Regions from separate parts of the Clostridium sp. TJA038 genome, predicted to be linked through region 2. Evidence: riboswitches for the same ligand, from Rfam matches in the RefSeq annotation. Region 2 holds a riboswitch; each other region holds the start of a gene.
What was found. A riboswitch is a leader RNA that binds a small molecule or an ion and turns the genes downstream of it on or off. The one in region 2 is predicted to bind lysine.
Positions count from the first base shown of each region.

Region 1: another riboswitch for lysine. It lies ahead of AC4FQV_RS09350 (Na+/H+ antiporter NhaC family protein); the one in region 2 lies ahead of AC4FQV_RS04830 (amino acid permease).
Region 3: another riboswitch for lysine. It lies ahead of lysA (diaminopimelate decarboxylase); the one in region 2 lies ahead of AC4FQV_RS04830 (amino acid permease).

Region 1 covers NZ_JBZEFA010000005.1:62,924-70,514, reverse strand. Annotated here, with positions in the region: gene AC4FQV_RS09355 (FUSC family protein) at 1-155, shown strand, start outside; gene AC4FQV_RS09350 (Na+/H+ antiporter NhaC family protein) at 239-1,957, opposite strand; lysine riboswitch at 2,118-2,291, opposite strand; gene AC4FQV_RS09345 (ABC1 kinase family protein) at 2,406-4,019, opposite strand; gene AC4FQV_RS09340 (phasin family protein) at 4,147-4,485, opposite strand; gene AC4FQV_RS09335 (aminopeptidase P family protein) at 4,591-5,835, opposite strand; gene adhE (bifunctional acetaldehyde-CoA/alcohol dehydrogenase) at 5,987-7,591, opposite strand, start outside.
Region 2 covers NZ_JBZEFA010000001.1:1,033,599-1,041,189, forward strand. Annotated here, with positions in the region: gene AC4FQV_RS04820 (hypothetical protein) at 68-400, shown strand; gene AC4FQV_RS04825 (dicarboxylate/amino acid:cation symporter) at 461-1,678, opposite strand; lysine riboswitch at 1,858-2,032, shown strand; gene AC4FQV_RS04830 (amino acid permease) at 2,156-3,631, shown strand; gene ilvA (threonine ammonia-lyase) at 3,664-4,863, opposite strand; gene AC4FQV_RS04840 (DUF3892 domain-containing protein) at 5,004-5,222, shown strand; gene AC4FQV_RS04845 (tyrosine recombinase XerC) at 6,061-7,065, shown strand; gene AC4FQV_RS04850 (hypothetical protein) at 7,121-7,510, opposite strand.
Region 3 covers NZ_JBZEFA010000003.1:243,659-251,249, forward strand. Annotated here, with positions in the region: gene AC4FQV_RS08150 (HelD family protein) at 1-1,531, opposite strand, end outside; gene ftsH (ATP-dependent zinc metalloprotease FtsH) at 1,674-3,797, opposite strand; gene lepB (signal peptidase I) at 3,822-4,352, opposite strand; gene AC4FQV_RS08165 (DUF3006 domain-containing protein) at 4,352-4,573, opposite strand; gene lysA (diaminopimelate decarboxylase) at 4,971-6,266, opposite strand; lysine riboswitch at 6,380-6,550, opposite strand; gene AC4FQV_RS08175 (NAD(+) diphosphatase) at 6,655-7,194, opposite strand; gene sfsA (DNA/RNA nuclease SfsA) at 7,478-7,591, opposite strand, start outside.

The sequences.
Region 1 (7,591 bases), on a different contig from region 2:
TAGTATTTGCAATAATGACCAACTTAAATGGTCTTGGTTCTTATGAATATGCTTTCAATAGAATCATTGATACCTTTATTGGAGTAATAATAGCTATTGTAATTAATAGACTTATTTTCCCATATCAAAAGAAAGAAGAAGAAAAAAAAAGTTAATAATTTTTTATATAATAAACTTTTATAAAACAAAAATAAGGAATAAAATCTTAATAAGATTTTATTCCTTATTATTTTTAAATTTATCTACTAACTACTCTTTCATCTACCTTTTTACCAAATATCATAGTTAGTACAAATAATGCTACTAAAGATAATGGAAGTATTATGAAAATACTTAACCCTAATCCAGCTGGAATATAACCAAATACAACAGTTACAATTCCTACAAAAACAGAATACCATATCTGTGTTCTAACGTGTTCTATATGGTCACACCCTGCACCTGTAGAAGAAAGTATTGTAGTATCTGAAATTGGAGAACAATGATCTCCAAAAATAGCTCCAGTTAAAACTGCTGAAGTGCTTACAATAACAAAATTCCACTCTGGATTTATTGCAAAAGCTAAAGGTATTGCAAGAGGCATTAAAATCCCCATAGTTCCATAAGCTGTTCCCGTAGCAAAAGCTATTATAGAACCTAGTATAAATATAATAGATGGTAATAAAAATCCTGGAATAGCATCAGATAAAACACCTACTAAATAGGATGCAGTTCCTAATTCCTTAATTACAGAACTTAAAGACCAAGCTAAAATAAGAATTACTCCTGTTATTAAAAGACCTTTCATGCCTTCAATCCAAATACCAATACCTTCTGATATTGTAAATATTTTTTTACCAACTCCCATTAAAAGTGCTACTATAGTTGCTAATAAAGCTGATTGGAATAAAACTATAGATGCATCAGCATTAGAGAAAGCTGCTTGTATGCTAGCAAAGCTAAAAGGTGAATTATTCATTATCTCTATAATTGCTAAATCTTCTCCTCCCATTACAGTTATCCATCCACTATAATAAAATCCTACTAAGGAGGAAATAATTAAAACTCCAATAGGAATTATTGCATTCCATATGCTTAACTTAATTCCTTTTATAGGTTCTAAATCTTCACTTTCTGAAGATACCTCTGTAACCTTTGGTGAAACTTCTCCTCTTCTAGCCCTTCTCTCTGCTTTAAGCATAGGTCCAAATTCTCTTAAAGTTATAGCCGATATAACAACAAAAGCTAAAATTAATATATTATAAAATCTATAAGGTATAGTTTCTAAAAAAACTCCAAAACCATCAGTCTCTATTCCAACTGTTTTTAATGAATCTCCTATTAGTCCAACTTCTAATCCTATCCAAGTTGATATTATTGCTAATCCTGCAATAGGTGCTGCTGTTGCATCTATTACAAAGGCTAATTTTTCTCTTGAAACTCCTAATTTATCTGTAACTGGTCTCATTATAGGTCCTACTATTAAAGAGTTTGCATAATCATCAAAGAAAACTGCTAATCCTAAAAGCCAAGTAGTAAGTTGAGCACTTTTAACTGTTTTAGCCTTTCTTGCTAAAGCCTCTGCTATAGCCTTTGCACCTCCCATTTTAGCTACTAAATGAATAACTCCTCCAATAACTAAAACTTGAAGTATTATTCCTGCATTCCAAGGGTCTGCTAAGGAATTTAAAGCCCTGTAAGTAAAATCAATAAATCCTTGAACTAAGGCACCAAGTATATTAGTTCCATTTAATTGAAGCATTATACATCCTGTTATTGTTCCTATAAACAACGAGACAACAACATTCTTAGTTAAAAATGCTAGAACAATTGATACTATAGGTGGTAATATTGTCCACATTCCAAATTTAGCTGAATTTGCTGCTGCTACTTCCTCAGAAGCAAAAACTAAAGTTGAACATAGCATTGTCATGACAAAAACCGCTAGAAAAACTTTAAATCTAGTTTTGTTTTTCATAAAAAATCCTCCTTTAAATTATAAAGTGAATTAATTTATAGAGGCTTTCCCTTATTTTTATCATAGAATTTATAAAAAAAGACCTTAGGCTTAATCAACCTAAGGTCTCAACGTTCAATAAAATTACTTTTTCAAATAAATTTTTGTTTGTTTAATTCCCTAAGATGATAGCTCTCCACATTTTTATGTGACAGTTTTGTATATATTCTATACAAACCCAGCATTTAGCTTTAAAGTATCAGCTAAAAACTTCGGCGATAATCCCTTTCCTAAAACTTCAACATCACTTAAACTCCATTTTAGTAATCTTGATTCTCGCACCTCTACATCTTCATTAAATAATTCACTTTTAACTTGTTATATTTGTATACATTTATACAATATAACCTTAATTCTTTCAAGCATTTAATAAGTTTATTAACTATTTATTAAAAAAAGTCTCTTTTTATTAAAAAAATCCAGATCTTATTATAGATACTAATAACCAAAATCCAAAAACTCCAGCTACTATAAAACCTATTAATCCTAAAATAGGAACTCCTTGAAAAGTAGGTCCTATTTTTGCATTTACAACTAAAGAAGAACCAATTATCATACAACCAACTATTAAGGCAAAAGCTATTCTATTGACCATTTTATTTAAATCAGCTAAAGGCTTTTCTACATCCTTCATCTGAAGTTGTAACTTAGCCCTTCCCTTAGTTAAACTGTCTACAAGCTCTGAAAATTTATCTGGTACTTCAATACTTTTTGAAACAAATTTATATGCATCAGCCATTAATTTATCTTTAGTTAAACTTTTTAAAATTTCTTCTTTGTTTTTTTCTCTAACATAAGGATATATACATTCCATTATTTCTAAATCAGGGTCTATTTTAGCTATAACTCCCTCTAATATAACTGTTGACCTAACTAAAGTTACTAACTCCTTTGGAAACTGTATATTGTTTCTTTCTGCAATTTCAAATATTTCCTTAAGAACATCAGATATTTTTATTGACTTTAAAGAAGCATTTATATATTTAGCTACTATATTTTTCAAGTCATCATATAGTACTGAATAATCTACTTTTCCTTTTTTTATGCCTATTATATTTACAAAATCAACTAAGGTATCTATATCATTTAAAACCATAGCTATCATTGCCTTGTTTAACCAATTTTTTAAATTTGATTCTAATGTTCCAACTAATCCAAAATCTATATAACAAATCTTTCCTTCTTTTATAAATAAATTACCAGGATGAGGGTCTCCATGAAAAAATCCATCTTCAAAAATCTGCTTAAAGAAAGAATTTGCTAATTTATCCGCTACATCATAAACATCATAACCATTTTCTTTTAAAACTTTAAGGTCTGTAATCTTAAAACCATCTATATATTCCATAGTAAGAATTTTTTCAGAGGTTAGCTCATCAATAACTATAGGTGCTTCAACACAAGCTACATTTTTATTAAGCTCTCTAAACTTTTTTGTATTATAGGCTTCCTTTTTAAAATCCAACTCTTTTAAAGTTGCATCCTCAATTTCATCAAAAGCTTCAATAGGATTAATTAAAGTGTTAGCAAAATGATGTGCTGTTAATTTACTAAGCTTTCTTAATATATTTAAATCTAATTTCATTTTTTCATCAATTTTATAATGCTGAACTTTAACTACTACATCTCTTCCATCCATTAACTTAGCTCTATGTACCTGTGCTATAGAAGCAGATGCTAAGGGCTTTTCACTAAATTCTAAAAAATATGTACTAATATCTGTTCCAAAGGAGTCATGAAAAACCTCTTTAACCTTACTAAACTCTGTTATTTCATTGCTATCTTGTAATTTTTCTAATTCATCTATATAAGCTTTAGGAAGTAAATCTGGTCTTGTGCTAAGTATCTGTCCAATTTTAACAAAGGTTGCTCCTAGCTCTTCTAAAGCCTCTCTAAGTGCTTGTGGTCCTGGTTCTACAAATTTACTATTTGGAAGTTTTGATGAAAGCAAATAATCAAAACCATAGTTAGTAAAAACCTTAATTATTTCCTTTAACCTTTTTGCACTTTCTCCCTTGCTCATAAAATTCACCTCCTAATTAAAATAAATTATAAAAACCCTACAAGGAACTGAAAAGCCTAATCCTCTTAGCTACTTAATATAGCTTTAAATTCTACCCTTCATTATCTTGTAGAGTTTTTTTATTAAATTAAATATTTTCTTCTTTTAACTTAGCTTCTAATTTTTTAACTCTCTCTTTTAATTCATGTATTTCTTTTAAGTTTTCTTTATTAGCTTCTTCAAACATTATCATAAATTCTTCCTTTGTTAAAGGATGCATACTATCTAACTTGTTTATTATTTCACTTGTTGCTTGACTAGTTTTTGCCTGTACATCTCTTTTTAACTCTTCTGATAAAATTTTTCCATCTTCCACAGTTATTTTACCTTTAGCAACCATATCTTGTACAAAAGAATCTGTTTTTTCATAAGCAGTAGCTGCAGTTCCTATCCCTGCTAATATAACTTTTTTTAATTCGTTCATCATGAAATCATCTCCTAAAACATAGTCTACTTTTTAGTTTATTACATTTTACTCTTAATTTCTTTAAATTTAAAGTTTATTATTCTTAACATACTGTTAATTCTAAAACTATTTTCTGCTCATAAATTTTTCTATATCTTCTACAGATTTTATACATTCCTTTGTTAGAACCTCACAACCATCTTTAGTAACTAATACATCGTCTTCAATTCTTATTCCTATAGCTTCTTCCTCAATATATAATCCTGGCTCTACTGTATAAACCATTCCTTCCTCAAGAATTATATCTCTTCTACCAACATCATGAGTATCAAGTCCTAAACTATGTCCTATTGAATGGAAGTAATATTTTCTGTAATCTTTTTTATCCTCTATAAGACCTAATCTTACACAGGCTTCAGCTAAAAGTTCATTTGCCTTATTGTTAATTTCATAAAAACCAACTCCTGGTCTTATTGAATTTATTATTTCTTCATTTACCTTTAAAACTTCTTCATAAACTTCTCTTTGTCTTTTAGTAAACTTTCCATTTGCAGGGAATGTTCTAGAAATATCACCATTATAATAATTTACTTGAGCACCTAAATCAAAAAGAATTAAATCCCCATCCTTTATCTCACTATTATTATCAACATAATGAAGAGTTGCTGCATTTACTCCTGCTGCTGCTATAGTTTTAAAAGCATAATCCTTTACTCCATTTTGTTTTAAGTAAAAATCAAAATAAGCTTCTAATTCATATTCCTTCATTCCTGGCTTACATTCTTTCATTAAAAGTTCTACACCCTTAGCTGTTATATGTGCTGCCTTTTTAATTTCTTCCACTTCTTCTTTACATTTAATTTGTCTTAATGAAGCTATATCAGCATAAACATCTTTAACAATTACTTGAGGATATCTTTCTCTAACTTCCTTTGCAAAGCTTTGACTTTTACTAACCTCCTCCTCAAAAGATACTCTTTCTAAATCTAAATAAAGCTTTTCTGAAATTCCATTCGTAAATATTACATTTAAATCATCTTTAAAATCCTCTAAATATTTAACATTACAAACTCCTGAAACTTCTTTAGCTTCATAATCCCTAATGGTTTTTCCAGTCCATCTTTCTTGCTCTAAATTAGGTCTTAAAATATATAATACTTCTTCAGTAACCCCATTAATTTTTTTAATCATCAATATATGATTTTCCTCATCTATTCCTGTTAAATAATAAAAATTTCTGTTAGGAGTAAATTGAAAATATTCATCAGCAGTCTTTCTTACTGCATTACCAGCAAATAAAACCACTAAGGAATTATCATCTAATTTTTTTAATAAATTTTCTCTGTTTTTAATAAAAACTTTCTTATCCATTTTAATACCTCCAATTCCTATTTATTAAATTTTACCATATTTAGAATAGAAAATCTTAACATATAATACATATTTATATTTTAATAAAAAAATACCCTTTAGAAAAATTCTAAAGGGTATTTTTTTATTATCTTAATTTCAAAGCTATATATTAAACTCTATCTTTTTTTCCTTCAAATGCATTGATGTACATTTGCTTAATTTCGCTTATTAATGGGTATCTTGGGTTTGCACCTGTACATTGGTCATCAAATGCATCTTCGCTCATTTTTTCTAATGTAGCGTAGAATGATTCTTTTGAAACTCCACAATCAGCTATTGTTGCAGGGATTCCAACTGTTTTCTTAAGGTTATCTATAGCTTTGATTAAGTTATTAACTTTTTCTTCTTCGTTCTTTCCACCTAATCCTAAGTAGTCAGCAATTACTGCATATCTCCATTTAGCATTTGGATATTTGTATTGTGGGAATGCAGCTTGTTTTCTTGGATTGTCAACAGCATTGAATCTTATTACATGGTCTATTAAGATTCCGTTAGCAACTCCATGTGCTATATGGTGTTCTGATCCTAATTTGTGTGCCATTGAGTGACATACTCCTAAGAATGCATTAGCGAATGCCATACCAGCCATTGTTGAAGCATGAGCCATTTTTTCTCTTGCTTTTATATTTGTAGTACCTTCAGCATAAGCTTGTGGTAAATATTTAAATATTAATCTTATAGCTTCTAAAGCTAATCCATTTGTAAATTCTGATGCTAAAACTGAAACGTAAGCTTCTAAAGCATGAGTTAAAGCATCTATACCTGATGCAGCAGTTAATCCTTTTGGCATATTCATCATAAGTTCTGCATCTATAATAGCCATATCTGGAGTTAACTCATAATCTGCTAATGGATATTTTACTCCTGATTGTTCATCAGTTATAACAGCAAATGGTGTTACTTCTGAACCAGTACCAGCTGATGTTGGAACTGAAATCATCATAGCTTTTTGACCCATAGTTGGGAATGGGTAAACTCTCTTTCTTATATCCATAAATCTCATTGCTAAATCTTCAAAAGCAACTTCTGGATGTTCATACATTACCCACATAATTTTAGCAGCATCCATTGGTGAACCTCCACCAAGAGCTATGATTGCATCTGGTTGGTAACTTCTCATTGCTTCAGCACCTTTTTTAGCACAAGCTAAAGTTGGGTCTGGAGTAACTTCTGAGAATACTCTAAAATCTATACCTATTTCTTCTAAAACACTTGTTATTTTATCAACATATCCTAAACTTGCTAATACGTTGTCTGTTACTATAAATACTTTTTTCTTATTTAAATCTTTTAATTCTCTAAGAGCAACTCCTAAAGCACCATATTTGAAATAAACTTTTTCTGGAACTCTGAACCAAAGCATATTTTCTCTCCTCTCAGCTACACTCTTAACATTTATTAAATGTTTAGGACCAACGTTTTCTGAAACTGAGTTTCCACCCCATGATCCACAACCTAATGTTAATGATGGTGCTAGCTTGAAGTTGTAGATATCTCCAATAGCTCCTTGAGTTGATGGCATATTTATTATTGTTCTACCTGTTTTCATAGTTGCACCGAATTTTTTAATTCTGTCTTGTGATTTCATTATGTCAGTATATAAAACTGAAGTATGTCCAAATCCTCCAAGTTCAACTAATCTTTCAGCTTTAACTAAAGCTTCATCAAAGTTAGCAACTCTATACATTCCTAATACTGGTGATAATTTTTCATG
Region 2 (7,591 bases):
ATTAAGTAGTTTGAAAAATGGTATAATTTATTTTATAATTATTAGATTAAAGTAAAGAGGTGAACATATGAATAATAATTTAAAACCTAAGGAACATATTGCTAAAATAGCAAAGGATTCAACATATTTTATTTTTAAAAATGGACCTATAAATAAACTTTGTAAAGAAAATAAAATTTCTAAAGAGGAAGTTACTGAAATTCAAGAATATATGCAAAATCATTTAGCATATCTTTATGAAGTTTTATTAGAAGAAGGAAATTTAAAAAAATATGAACTTATAATGAATACTATGAGTCAGTTTTATGTAAATGATAATACTGAGGTTTTTTTAGCTGATGAAGGATTTGATTCTTTATACAATCAATTATTTCCTAAAAGTAATATAACTTTAAAATAATGATAAAAACTATACCATAAAATTTTATGGTATAGTTTTTACTTTAGTATGGATATTCTATTAATTACAACTTACTTTTGGAATAAATTCTTCCTTAATATTTTCTTTTTTATCCTTTTTATTTTTTCTTTTAAGTATAAATTCTACTATTATAGCTATAGCACCATCTCCAGTTACATTAATAGCAGTTCCAAAACTATCTTGTGCTGCATGAAGTGCAATCATTAATGATTTTTCTATATTTCCAAAGCCTAGCATCCCCTCTAAAAGACCTAAGGCTGCCATAACCCCACCTCCAGGAACTCCTGGAGCGGCAACCATAGTTATTCCTAACATAAAAATAAAAGGAATCATAAGAGAAAAAGTAGGAGTTTGTCCTTTCATATACATTACAGCCATAGAGCAAAGCACTAAAGTAATAGTATCTCCTGCTAAATTTATAGTTGCTCCTAGAGGAATAACAAAATCTGCAACATCCTTATCTATATTATTGTTTTTAGCACAACTTAAAGTAACTGGTATTGTAGCAGCTGAAGACTGAGTTCCTAAAGCTGCCATGTATGCTGGAAACATATTTTTAATTAACTTAATTGGATTTTTTCTTTTTAAAGTACCTGCTAATAAATATTGAGTAAATAAATATATTCCTTGTATTGAAAATAAAACTAAATATACAAGACCAAAAGATTTTAGTGTAGTAAATATTTCACCACTATAACTTAGTTTTGAAAAAATTGAAAGAATATAAATAGGTACTAAAGGTATTAATAGATTTTTTATAACTAATGAAATAACATGGTTAAATTCCTCTGATACTTTTAAAAGATAACTATTTTTTATTCTTGATATTCCTATACCTAATAAAAATGCAAAAACTAAAGCTGACATAACACTAAACATTGGTGGAATATCTATTGAAAAGTAAGGTTTAATGCTTGAAGTATTAGTATCTAATGAAGCACTTATTATAAACATAGGAAGTAATAGCTTCCCAACTAAAAAAGCAATAAGTCCAACTAAAAAGTTTGATAAATAAGATATTAAAGTTGTTATAAAAAGCCCCTTACCTGATTTACTCCCTAAGGATGCTATACCAGGTACTATAAATCCAACAATTATAAGTGGAATTAAAAAGCTAAGTAAATTTCCAAAAATAGAGTTAAAGGTCATAAGTATTCTAATTGGTATATCTAAATTAATATAGGAACAAGTAATTCCTATAATTATTCCTAAAACTATGGCAAAAATAATTCTTTTTATTAGTGATAAGTTTTTCATAATAGCCCCCTCTTTTGTATTTTATAAAAATACAAGTGTTTTCTGTATGAGTACATATTACTATAACACATATTTAAAGTCAATAATTAAAGACTAGTTTTTTAAATTTTATAGCTTATTGTTAAAAAAATATTGACTAATTGGAAATTTAATGTCATAATTGTTAATAGAAAGTGAATAACTGAGATAGAGGCGCGATGATTAAAAGTATCTTTGCAGAGGTAAGCACGTTGAAGCAAAGTGAAAGGATGATTCGCCGAAACCTTTAGAAAATGCTTTAATTCTAATAGGTTGGGGTTACATATAATATATGTAACACTGTCACAATTTATTTTGTGGTGTGCTATCATGAAAGAAGAGTATTGTATATAACTTTACGAACCCTTAAGCATGAAACACGCTTAAGGGTTTCTTTTGTTAGCGAAAACTTAGTTATCACTTATGGCTTAATTATTAAAACCATAAGGAGGACTAAAAATGAGTCAAGAACAAAATACTAATCTAAAAAGAGGTTTAAAGTCAAGACATCTTAGTATGATTGCCATGGGAGGTGCTATAGGAACAGGAATTTTCTTAGCAATGGGAGATACTCTTCATCAAGCTGGTGTTGGTGGAGCCTTTGTAGCTTATGGAATTATTGGAATCATGGTATATTTTTTATGTACAAGCTTAGGAGAAATGGCAACTTATATGCCAGAGACGGGTTCTTTTGGAGCCTATGCAACAAAATTTGTTGACCCTGCCTTAGGATTTGCCTTAGGATGGAATTACTGGTATAACTGGGCTATAACAATAGCCGCCGAAATGGTTGCAGGTTCTTTATTAATGAAGTTTTGGTTTCCTAATGTTCCAGCAATAGTTTGGAGTGCATTATTCTTAGTAATTATATTAACTCTTAATTTATTATCTGCTAAAGCTTATGGAGAATCTGAATTTTGGTTTGCTGCTGTAAAAGTAGCTACTGTTATAATATTCTTAATTGTAGGTGTACTTATGATTTTTGGAATATTAGGTGGAGAAAAAGTTGGTTTTAAAAACTTTTATGAAAATGGTGGACCATTTATAGGAGGAGCAAAATCAATTTTTATGATTTTTCTAATAGCTGGATTTTCATTTCAAGGAACAGAATTAGTTGGAGTTGCAGCTGGAGAGAGTGAAGACCCTGAAAAAAATGTACCTAAAGCAGTTAATACAATCTTTTGGAGAATATTATTATTTTATTTAGGAACAATTTTGGTAATTGGAGCTTTAGTTCCAAATGCTCAAGCTGGTGTAGAAACAAGTGCATTTACAATAGTATTTGAGAAATTAGGTTTAGCTGGTGCAGCTTCTATTATGAATGCTATAATACTTACTTCTGTTTTATCAGCAGGTAATTCAGGAATGTATGCTTCAAGCAGAATGCTTTATGCCATGGCTAAAAATAAAATGGCTCCTAAAATTTTTGAAAAAACAAATTCTAGAGGAGTTCCTGTTAATGCTATTATAGTAACAACAATAATAGCAAGTTTATGTTTCTTAACTGGAATTTATGCTGAAAATACAGTTTATGTATGGCTTGTTGCAGCATCAGGTTTATCAGGCTTTATAGCATGGCTTGGCATTGCAATATGTCATTATAGATTTAGAAAAGCCTATGTAGCACAAGGAAAAGATTTAAATAAATTAGTTTATAAAGCTAAATTATTCCCGCTAGGACCTATAATAGCTTTAATTTTATGTGGCGTTATAGTTTTAGGTCAAGGCTATGCATACTTAGATGTAAGAAACGGAGTAGACTGGGGTGGTTTAATATCATCATATATTGGCTTACCTTTATTCTTTGGATTATTTGCTTACTATAAAATAAAACATAAAACTAAAATAGTTCCTTTAGATAAAGTTGATTTAAGTGTAGAACCTATCAATAAAGAAGAAACTTTAGAAGAGGAAGAAGAAGTTTTAGTTTACTAAAAAAGAGGTACTAAAAAGTACCTCTTTTTATTTTAATATATTTGTTTTATTATATATCCTTTATCTATTAAAGCTTTTTTTATTTCTTCTATATGAGAATGACCATTTGTTTCTAAAGCTATTTCTACAACCATATTTTTAAGAGCATCTGTTGCTTTGAAATGATCTTGTTCAAGTTTTACTATATTTGCATTTATATCTGCAAGAACTTTAGCAATTTTTAGTATTTGTCCTGGTTTATGAGGAACTTCTAAGCTAAATGCAAAAAGTCTTCCTTTAGATACTAAGGCACTATTTATTAAAGAAGTTATTGTAACCATATCTATGTTACCACCACTTATTATAGAAACTACATTTTTACCTTTAAAATCTATCTTAGATGAAGCAGCTAAAGTTACAGCACCAGAAGCTTCTGCTAAAAGTTTATGTTTTTCACTTAAAGTAAAGAAAGCTTCAACAATTTCATGGTCTGATACAGTTATTATGTCATCTACATATTCTTTTATAAATTTAAAAGTTAAATCACCAGGTTTCTTTACAGCAATTCCATCTGCAATAGTATCAACAGAATCTAAAGCTATAACTTCTCCAGCTTTAAAACTCTTAACCATAGCATTAGCACCTTCAGCTTGAACACCTATTACTTTAACTTTTGGATTTAAAGCTTTAGCAGCTAAAGTAACTCCACTTATTAAGCCACCTCCACCAATTGGGCAAAGAATAACATCTACATCTTTTAAATCTTCAAATATTTCTAAGGCTACAGTACCTTGTCCACAAATTACATCAATATCATTAAAAGGATGAATAAATAATGCTCCTTGTTCTTCTTCTATCCTTTTAGCTTCATTAAAGGCATCATCATAAACATATCCTGATAATACAACATTTCCACCTAAATCTTTTGTTGATTGAACTTTTAATAAAGGAGTAGTTTTTGGCATTACAATAGTAGCTTTAACATTAGCTTGTTTTGCTGCAAAGGCTACACCTTGAGCATGGTTTCCTGCAGAGGAGCAAACAACTCCATTTGCTTTTTCTTCCTCTGATAAAGATCTTATTTTATTTAAAGCACCTCTTATTTTGTAAGCTCCTGTTAATTGTAGATTTTCACATTTCATATAAACATTGTTACCTGATTTTCTAGAAAACACCTCACTATATATTAAAGGTGTTTTTATAACTACATCCTCTATAGTTTTTTTTGCTTTATTAATTTTTTCTAAATACAAAATAATCACCTCTTAATTCTCTTAATGTAAACCTTTTATACTTTAATTATAACAAATAACTACCATTTTTTACAGAGCATAAATTTTTAAATTTTATATAAAATAATATAAAAATAGTTCAAAAGGAGTGTAGTATTTATATGGCTAATAAAATAGTTAAAGTAAAGAAAAATAATAATGGAGAGATTACAGATTATATATTAAGTAGTGGAAAAACTGTTTCAAAAGCAGAAGGTGTTAAACTTGCAGAAGAGGGTAAAATTCAAGGGGTTATAATATCCCATTCAAAGAATGGAGAAGCTTATTTAAGAAGCATACCAGATGGAAAAGAAAATAATAATCTTTATGAATTATCATAATACTATAAAAAAATTAGAATTAATATAGAAATTCTATATTAATTCTATTTTTTTATTTTTATCATTAAAAGCAATATTTTAATTAAATAAAAAGTAATACACACATATGTTTACTTAAAGTATTACTTTATAACTTCGCTAAAAATATTTGAAGAGATAGAAGGGTAAATAAAAACAATTTAATTTTAAAAACAAAATTCTTTTTCGTAATATATTAATTTTTTAATATACGTTCTTTTAATTTAAAAGACATATATTAAAAGTTAGTATGAGATAAAAGGTATAAACTAAAGCAAAAGTTGGTTATGATTTTTATAAAATCTTTATAAGTTTTATTTGTTTTTATATATAATAAATATTTTTTTGGTATATTTTGTTAAAATTACCCCAAAACAACTTCGCTAAATGTATATTTAGCGAAGTTGTTTTGATTTTCAACCAAAAACATGCTAAAATTTACTCATAAAATAGTTTTGAAAGGAATTTTACTATGATTAAAGAAGAAAATCATTTCAAAAATTTTCAGTATCCTAATGATATAAAAGAATTACTAAAGGTGGAATTAAGCAACTCTGATTTAGATAATTTAGATAAAATATATAATTATTACGATTCTCAAAATATAAATAGAAACTATGAAGAATTAATAGAAGATATTTATATACTGACATTTAAAAGAAATCTTTCTTTTAAGGAGCTTTCTAAAATTTACAAAGTAAATGAAAGAATTATAAAAAGATGGATAAAAGAACTTGCTTTAGATGATTTAATAAAAGAAAAAAACAACATCGATTCTGTTAAAAAAACAAATTTGAAAAATGATTCTAAGGTAGAAATTATAGATAATAAAAATTTCAAATTTGATTTTTTAGAGAAATCGAAGCATCCTAAAAGAGTTATTGAATTTCTAAATTACTTAGAAAACATAAAAGGAAAATCAATTAATACTGTAGATGCCTACTCTGTTGATTTAGGCTTATTTTTTAAATTTTTAAAGATTTATAAAGGTTTAGAAAATAATATATCCTTTGAAAATATAGAAGAAGTTGATGCCTCTAACTTAGATGATAATTTTATAAAAAATATAAGTTTATCTGATATATATGCATTCTTAGCATTTTTAGAAAAAGTTAGAAATAATAGCACTTATGCTAGAGCTAGAAAAGTAGCAACCTTAAAATCATTTTTTAAATTTTTAAGTTCAAAACTAAAGTTAATCCAGGAAAACCCTACAGAAGAATTAGAATCTCCTAAAATAAATAAAAGGCACCCTGTCTATTTAACCTTAGAACAAAGCATAGCTGTTTTAAACTCTATGGACAAAAAAAATAAAAATTATTACAGAGATTATTGCATATTAACTTTATTTTTAAATTGTGGAATGAGATTATCAGAACTTTGTAATATAGAAATAGATAAAATCAAAGGAGATACTTTAACAATTATAGGAAAAGGAGATAAAGAAAGAACCGTTTATTTAAATGAGGCTTCTATTAAATCTATAGAAAATTATTTAAATAATAGAAATGATTCTAAAGCTAGTGAGGAATCAAAAAAATATTTATTTTTATCAAGTAAATATAGACCTATAAATAAAAGAAGCGTTGAAATTTTAGTTAAAAAACATATAGAAAATGCAGGATTTAAAGATCAAAAATATACTCCTCACAAACTTAGACATACAGCAGCAACTCTTATGTATAAGTACGGAAATGTAGATATAAGAAGTTTACAAAATATATTAGGTCATGAAAATATATCAACAACTCAAATATATACTCATGTAGATGATGAAAGATTAAGAGAGGCAGTAAAAACAAATCCACTCTCTAATTTAAAATGATAAAAACAAGGCACTAGAACATATGTTCTAGTGCCTTGTTTTTATCATTTTTTCTTTATTTATCTTTTATTTTAAGTTTTCTAACCCCTGGAAAAACTTCTTCAGTCATTTCTTCCATAGTTAAATCATCATTAAAATCTATATCTTCAAGATATTCAATATGTTCAAAAGCATCTTCATAATCTTCTTGCTTAGCTAAGTATTCTTCCCAAGTTTCCTCTGTAAGAGCTTCCTCAAAGTCTTCTTCCTCTTCCCTCTCTTTTTCAACAAGTATTTTTAGAGTTTCTTCAATTTTCTTATTCTCCTCAACTTCCTTTGCTATATCAGCTATTCTTATGGCCTTTGTATCTATTCCTTCCATTTCTAAACAATCACCACAATTATCGCAAATTCTACCTTTATATATATCGCAGTAATCATCATTGTTAAATACTTTTTTATCCATAAAGTTCACCTCTTACTTAAAAATCATCTTTTCATTATAACAAAAATATTATTCTTTATCAAATAAAAGTTAATTAAAATT
Region 3 (7,591 bases), on a different contig from region 2:
CAACCTTAAATTGAAGTGGCGAATAATCTTGTGCCTCATCTATAACTACATGTCTGTAATCTTTAGTTGCTTTTTTCCCTTCTAAATTTATTGATAAATATAATATTGGAGCTAAATCATTTATTGTATATTCTTTATTATTATCATTAAATCTATCATATATCTCTAATATATCTTCTCTTAAAATCCATTCATCAAGCTTAGACTTAGATTTAATTACTTCACTAATTATCTCTCTTATTCTTAATCTTCTTCTAAATTCTAAATTATTTTCTTCTATTAAAAGTTCCTCTGGTGTTAACTTTTCTTTTTCTTTTCTTATTTCTTCATTTAACTCCCATACCTTTTCATCTCTTTTATCTTTTATTTTAGATATTATTATTCTCTTTATTTTTTCACTTCTTCTAAACAAAGGCATATATTCATAATGCTTATTAAACATTTCTTCTATTTCTTCTTTTGAAACAACTAATTCATCAAAATATTTTACATCCTGAACCTTAAAGTAATCTTTATTCATATCGCTTATTAAAAGGTCTAAATCCTCTATTACTTTATATGAATTTTTATACATTGCATCTTCTAAAAAATTCTTATCCTTTGAAAGTATTTTTTCTAAGTACTTATCAAAACTCATTATATAAAGCTCTTTATCCATTTCCTTTAAAGCAAAGCTTGCAAAAGTTTCTTGTTTTACTCCAACCTCTCCAAGACTTGGTAACACCTGTGAAATGTACTCCATAAATATACTATTAGGCCCTAAAATAAGAACTTTATCTTCTAATTCTTTTCTGTAATTATATAAAAGATATGCAACTCTATGAAGAGCTATAGTTGTTTTACCACTACCAGCTACCCCATTTACAACTATATTAGTTGTTCTATCCTTTCTTATTATTTCATCTTGTTCCTTTTGAAGTGTCATTATTACATCTTTAAGTTTATCAGAACTGTTGTTACTTAAAACCATTTGTAAAATATCATCTTTTACATCTACAGCAGAATCAAAAACACCTTTTAACTCTCCTTTTTTAACGATAATTTGTCTTCTTCCTTCTATATCACAGTTTATTATTCCTTCTGGTGATACATATGTTGCCTCTCCTAAAGTTCCATGATAAAAAAGAGAAGCTACAGGTGCTCTCCAATCAACGATTGCAGGCTCATAACTCCCTTCAGGAGTAACTCCAAATCTTCCAATATACATAGTATCTCTTTGGTCAAATTCTAAATCTTTAAAAGTAACTCTTCCAAAGTATGGTGAATCTTTTAAAATTGTTAGCTCTTTTAGTCTTTTATCTATTGTAGCAAAGGACTGTTCTTTTACATATCTTTCATGGTCAAAGTACTCTATTAACTTATCTTCATCATCTTTATATTCTTCAATTGCATTTTTTCTATAATCTAATATATATTGTGTTACAAACTTTCTTTTATTAATATAGGAAAGCATTTCTTCATTTAATATATTAGAAACTTCCTCTAATTTTTTCTCTTCAACTAAAAACTCTATATCTTTTTTTTCATTCATTAGCCTCTTCCTTTCTTACTATCTAATAATTGATTATAACCAATTTATTAAATTAAATTTCCTTTAAATAGCAAGATACTATTTAAAATAAAATTGTGCATGAAGCATTTTACTTCATGCACAATTTAAAAAGATTATATTCTTACTCATTAGAATCTTGTTTATTTTCATCTTCTAATGAAACTTTATTTTCTTCATCACTCTCTTTATTTCCCTCAGAATTTTCTTCATTTATGTTTTCTTTAGGATTAAGTAATTTTAAAGCTTCATTTCTAGCTTCATCAATGGCTTGTTGTTCAGCTTTCTTTCTTTCTTCTTCTTCTAATCTTAAAGCTTCTTCTCTAGCCTTTTTAATAGCTTCTTCTTTTTCTTTTCTCTTAGCTAAAGCTTGTTCTCTTAAGCTTTGAATTTCTCTCTTAGCCTTTTCATCAGCTTCTCTCTTTTCAGGATATTTAGAATAAACTATTTCCATAAATTCATCGCCCATTATAGTTTCTTTATCTAAAAGAACTCCTGCTATTTCATCTAATAAATCTCTATTTTCAGTTAAAATCTTAATTGATTTTTCATGAGCACTCTTTATAACATGTAAAACTTCTTCATCTGCTATTGCTGCAGTAGTTTCTGAACAGTTTCTAACTGGTCTTCCATCTAAATATCTGTTGCTCATAGCTTCTAAAGCCATCATATCAAATCTCTTACTCATACCATAAATAGTTATCATATTTCTAGCTGACTGAGTAGCTCTTTCAATATCATTTGAAGCTCCAGTAGTTATACTGTGGAATACTACTTCTTCAGCAGCTCTACCACCTAACATAACAGATATTTGATCTATCATTTCTTCCTTAGATACTAAATATTTTTCTTCTTCTGGAAGTTGCATTGTATATCCTAAGGCTCCCATAGTTCTAGGAACTATTGTTATTTTATGAACTGGGTCAGTATTATTTAATAAAGCTGCAACTAATGCATGCCCAACTTCGTGATATGCAACAATCTTCTTTTCTTTTGGTGAAAGTATTCTATCTCTCTTTTCTTGACCTGCTATAATAACTTCAACAGCTTCATCTAAGTCTTCTTGAATTACAAATTTTCTACCATGTTTTACAGCTCTTAAAGCAGCTTCATTTACTATATTAGCTAAGTCTGCTCCTACTGCACCAGGAGTAGATTTTGCAACTTCTTCTAAAGATACATCATCTGATAATTTAACATCTCTAGAGTGAACCTTTAATATTTCTTCTCTACCTATTAAATCTGGTCTATCTACTATTATTCTTCTATCAAATCTACCTGGTCTTAATAGTGCTTTATCTAAAACCTCTGGTCTATTTGTAGCTGCTAAAATAACAACACCCTTTGAAGAATCAAAACCATCCATTTCTGTTAATAACTGATTAAGAGTTTGCTCTCTTTCATCATTTCCTTGTATAGCACCATCTCTACTTTTACCTATAGCATCAATTTCATCTATAAAAACTATACATGGTGCTTTTTCTTCTGCTTGCTTAAATAAATCTCTTACTCTAGCTGCTCCCATACCAACAAACATTTCAACAAAGTCTGAACCTGACATTGAGAAAAATGGCACTTTTGCTTCACCAGCAACGGCTTTAGCAAGTAATGTTTTACCTGTTCCTGGAGGCCCTACTAATAAAGCTCCCTTAGGAAGTTTAGCACCTATTTCAACATATTTTTTTGTATCATGTAAGAAATCTACAATTTCAACTAAAGACTCTTTAGCTTCATCTTGTCCTGCAACATCTTTAAAAGTTATTCCTGTTTCATTTTCAGCATAAAGTTTAGCATTATTTTTACCAAAGGACATTACTCCTCCGCCCATTTTATTGTTCATCTTAGAGAACATCATTTTACCTACAAAAACAATTAGAAGAAATGGTAAAATCCATGACATTAATAATCCTAAAAGTTGATAATTTTCAGGTTTTGTTACATTAAATCCAACTCCTGCTGAAGTTAAATCCTTAATTAAATCTGGTTGGCTAAGTCCTGCAACTGCCGGATTAGTTGTGTATAATATCTTTCCTTTTAGATTACTACTATCTGAAGGCGTTATTTCAATTTGATTACCTGAAAAATTTACAGATTCAATCTCCTTTTTATCTAACATCTGCATAAATGTACTATAATCTACTTTTTCATATAGCATTTCATCTTTAACCATGTTAAATATTAATAATATACCAAAAGCTATAATACTATATATGGCAATATATTTAAGCATTTTTTTATCTTTAAACATACCTCAGTCCTCCTTCTCTAATGTTTATTTTACAAATCCTATTCTATCAAAAGGATATATTGTCAATTGTGCTTTTGCTTCTATGTCGTCTCCATCTACATAAGGGTAACTCCAATACCTAGAATCATCACTATTATTTCTGTTATCACCTAGCATTAAATATTTCCCTTCAGGAACATCAAAAGACATATTAGTTTTTCCACCTTGATATTTTACATAGTCTTCTTCAAGCTTATTTCCATTTATATAAACTGAACCATCACTTTTTATCTCTACATGCTCACCAGGCATACCTATAACACGCTTTAAAAGTGGCTCATTTAACTCCTCTGAATTAAAAACTACTATGTCTCCTCTTTTAATATTATTCGGATTGTGTACTCTTGTAACAAATAGCTGATCACCAATTTCTACTGTTGGCATCATTGACCCTGTTGGAACTTTTATCTTAAATAATAAAAATTGTCGGATCAAAAAAGCTAATACTAAGGCTATTAAGATTGGTATAATCCAATCTAAAAAGAATGATTTCTTCTTTTTATTATTAGAACCCATTACTCTTCCCACATACCTTTCATTAAGTCTTCTATTTCTTTTTTTCTTTTTTCTGTAAGCGCTTTATTCAAACAAAACTTATCTTCCTTACCTTTAACTAGAACATCCCCCTCTTTTACGTTACCTTTTACGTCGTCTTTTTTTAATTCTAAAACATTTCCATCTTCATCTTCACATACGATAAAATGTCCTTCTATTCTATCTACTACTATTTCTTTCATTTTATACTCCTTGTTCCGAATATTAGTCTTTAGAATAATTTAATTAAAATAAAATTATCCTTCAATAATTTTAGAATTTTTTACCTTTAGTAATCTTAAAGTATCAAATATAAGTATATCATAAATTACCATAAGTTTGTAAACTTTAATTCATAGTTTTACCCTTAAGTTTCATAAATATTTTAGTATTATTTTATCAATTTATTATGTCTTTTTTGTGTCTTTAAAATTTAAATATTTAAATCTTTAAGAAATAATTTTTTAAAAAACTTAACTATTAAATAAAATCCTAAAAATAAAATTCTTATTTTCTTATACTTCCCTTTTATTATATACTTTAATTCTCTTTTATTTAATAAAAAAAGTTGTATAGTTATTTCTATACAACTTTAAAAAATTAAAAACATTCATTTTTAAGCAAATCTTCATAAGTTTCTCTTTTGCACATAAGCTTTGATAACCCTTGATTTACACTTACAACTGCCGCTTTAGGAATTTTGTTATAGTTATTTGCCATAGAGTACCCATAAGCACCAGTAGACATAATTGCTAATATATCTCCCGTTTCCATTTTAGGCATTTCTATTGAATTTAAAAGCACATCTCCTGACTCACAACATTTTCCCGCTACAGTAACTACTTCCTTATAATTATTAAAAACTCTATTAGCTATTAAGGAATCATAATTTGCACTATATAAAGCGGGTCTTATATTATCACTCATTCCCCCATCTACACTTACATATTTTCTTATGCTAGGAATTTCTTTAATAGCTCCTACAGTATAAAGTGTTATTCCAGCATTTCCAACTATACTTCTTCCTGGCTCAACTGTAAGTATAGGAAGCTTCATATTTAATTCTTCACAAACCTCATCAGCTTTATTTATTATTGATAAACAATATTCTTCTATTTCTTTTGGAGTATCCTCATCAGTATAATATATACCAAAGCCACCACCTAAATCTAATTCTTCTATTTCATAGCCTAAATTTTCTTTTATGCTTTTTATAAGCTTTAACATAATTTCCGTAGCATCTTCATAAGGCTCTAAATCAAATATTTGAGAACCTATATGACAATGTAATCCCTTAAGGTCTATATACTCTAAAGCTAAGGCTTTTTTAATAACTTCATAAACAGTATTTCCAAGTACGGGAAATCCAAATTTAGAATCTATTTGACCTGTTTTTATATAGTCATGAGTATGAGCTTCTATACCTGGAGTTATTCTTAAATAAACTTTTTGAATAATACCATAATCTCTTGCTATAGAATTTAAAAGTTCTAACTCATGTATATTATCCACTATAAATCTTCCAATTTTCAATCTTACTCCTAAATCTATTTCATAATCTGATTTATTATTACCATGAAAATATATTCTTTCCATAGGAAAACCTGCTCTATATGCAGTATATAATTCTCCTCCAGAAACAACATCTAAATATAAATTTTCCTCTTTAACTAAGTTGCACATAGCCATATTTATAAAAGCTTTCCCTGCATAAGTAACTCTATTTCCTCTTTCATTACACTTCATAGCTTTATAATATCTTCTACAATTATCTCTTATTAATTCTTCATCAATAACATATAAAGGAGTTCCATACTCTTTAGCTAAAGCTTTAGCTTTTATCCCTCCAATATATAATTCATTTTCTTCTACCTTCATTGTTCCAAATAATCTCATATTTTTCCCTCCACAAATTTCTAGTTGTAGAGTATAAAAGTATGCAAAGCTATCGATTTTATAAAAATAAAAACAGCAAAGGAACACCCTTGCTGCTTTAATCGCAACTTAGCGTACCTTGTAGCACTCCACTTTTTTCAAAGTGACAGTTATATGCATATTATACATATACCCAGAAAATTTGATTACCATCTCATTTTCTTCGGCCATAATTCCTTTCACTATACATAAACGTTTGTCAACTGCTTATAGCTACTCTTAATTACAGCACCTCTACTTTGGTCCTATTTTAAACTTATTTATTTTTATTATATTAATTATTGTTTATAATCTTACTAAAAACTTTTAAATAATGCAATAGTATAAATTAAAATTATCAATAAAAAATTTATACCTTACAACTATTTCCTTCACATCTAAAGGCTTTAGTTCCTTCATATCCTATTTCTTTTAATACCTTTTTAACTACTCTTTTGCCTATACTATCCTCATTTAATTCACAAAGAGCATCTTCTATATTATACCAAGCCACTCCTTCTACTTCTTCAGATTTTTTTATTTCTCCAGTTTCATAATAAGCTAAATATGTTAACATAAGTAATTCTTTTCCTTTTACAAAATCACTACCTAAGTATTTTATATCTTTAACAGTTATTCCTGTTTCTTCTTTAACTTCTCTATATACAGTTTCTTCTGCAGTCTCATCAACTCCTACATAACCTGAGATAAGCACCTTAGAATTTTCATAAATATAACTTTGTTTTAAAAGAAGTATTTCATCCTCCTTTATAACAGCAACCACAACACAAGGCTTAGGCAAATCAAAAAACATCATATTATGTTTACTACAATAAGGCACATTTCCTTCATCCCAACTATCTTTAAGCTCTAATTTTTCACCGCATAATGGACAATATTTAAATTTCATAATCACTCTCTTTAGTAAAGCAAATATATTACCTTCTATAATATATTTTAAAAATTTATCTAACCTTATATATGTTAAATTAAAATATATTTCCCTTATGTAAATTTAAAAACCTAATTTAATATGATTTATAAATTTTCTCTATTTTAACTAAGAATAGTAATATAGATTACGCTAACTAAAGTTCACCACCTTTCATATTCTAAAATACTTCTATTATTTTATATGAACATAAATTTGAAAATTAAAATTGATTTTCTAAATAAAATTTTATTAAATATAATTATAAAATTATTTCTATAGGCTTAAGTAATTCTATCTCCTCTTCAGTAACTTTACAATTATAACAAAAAATATCTACACCTTCATTTTTAGCTAATCTTAAAGCTTCTGAAAA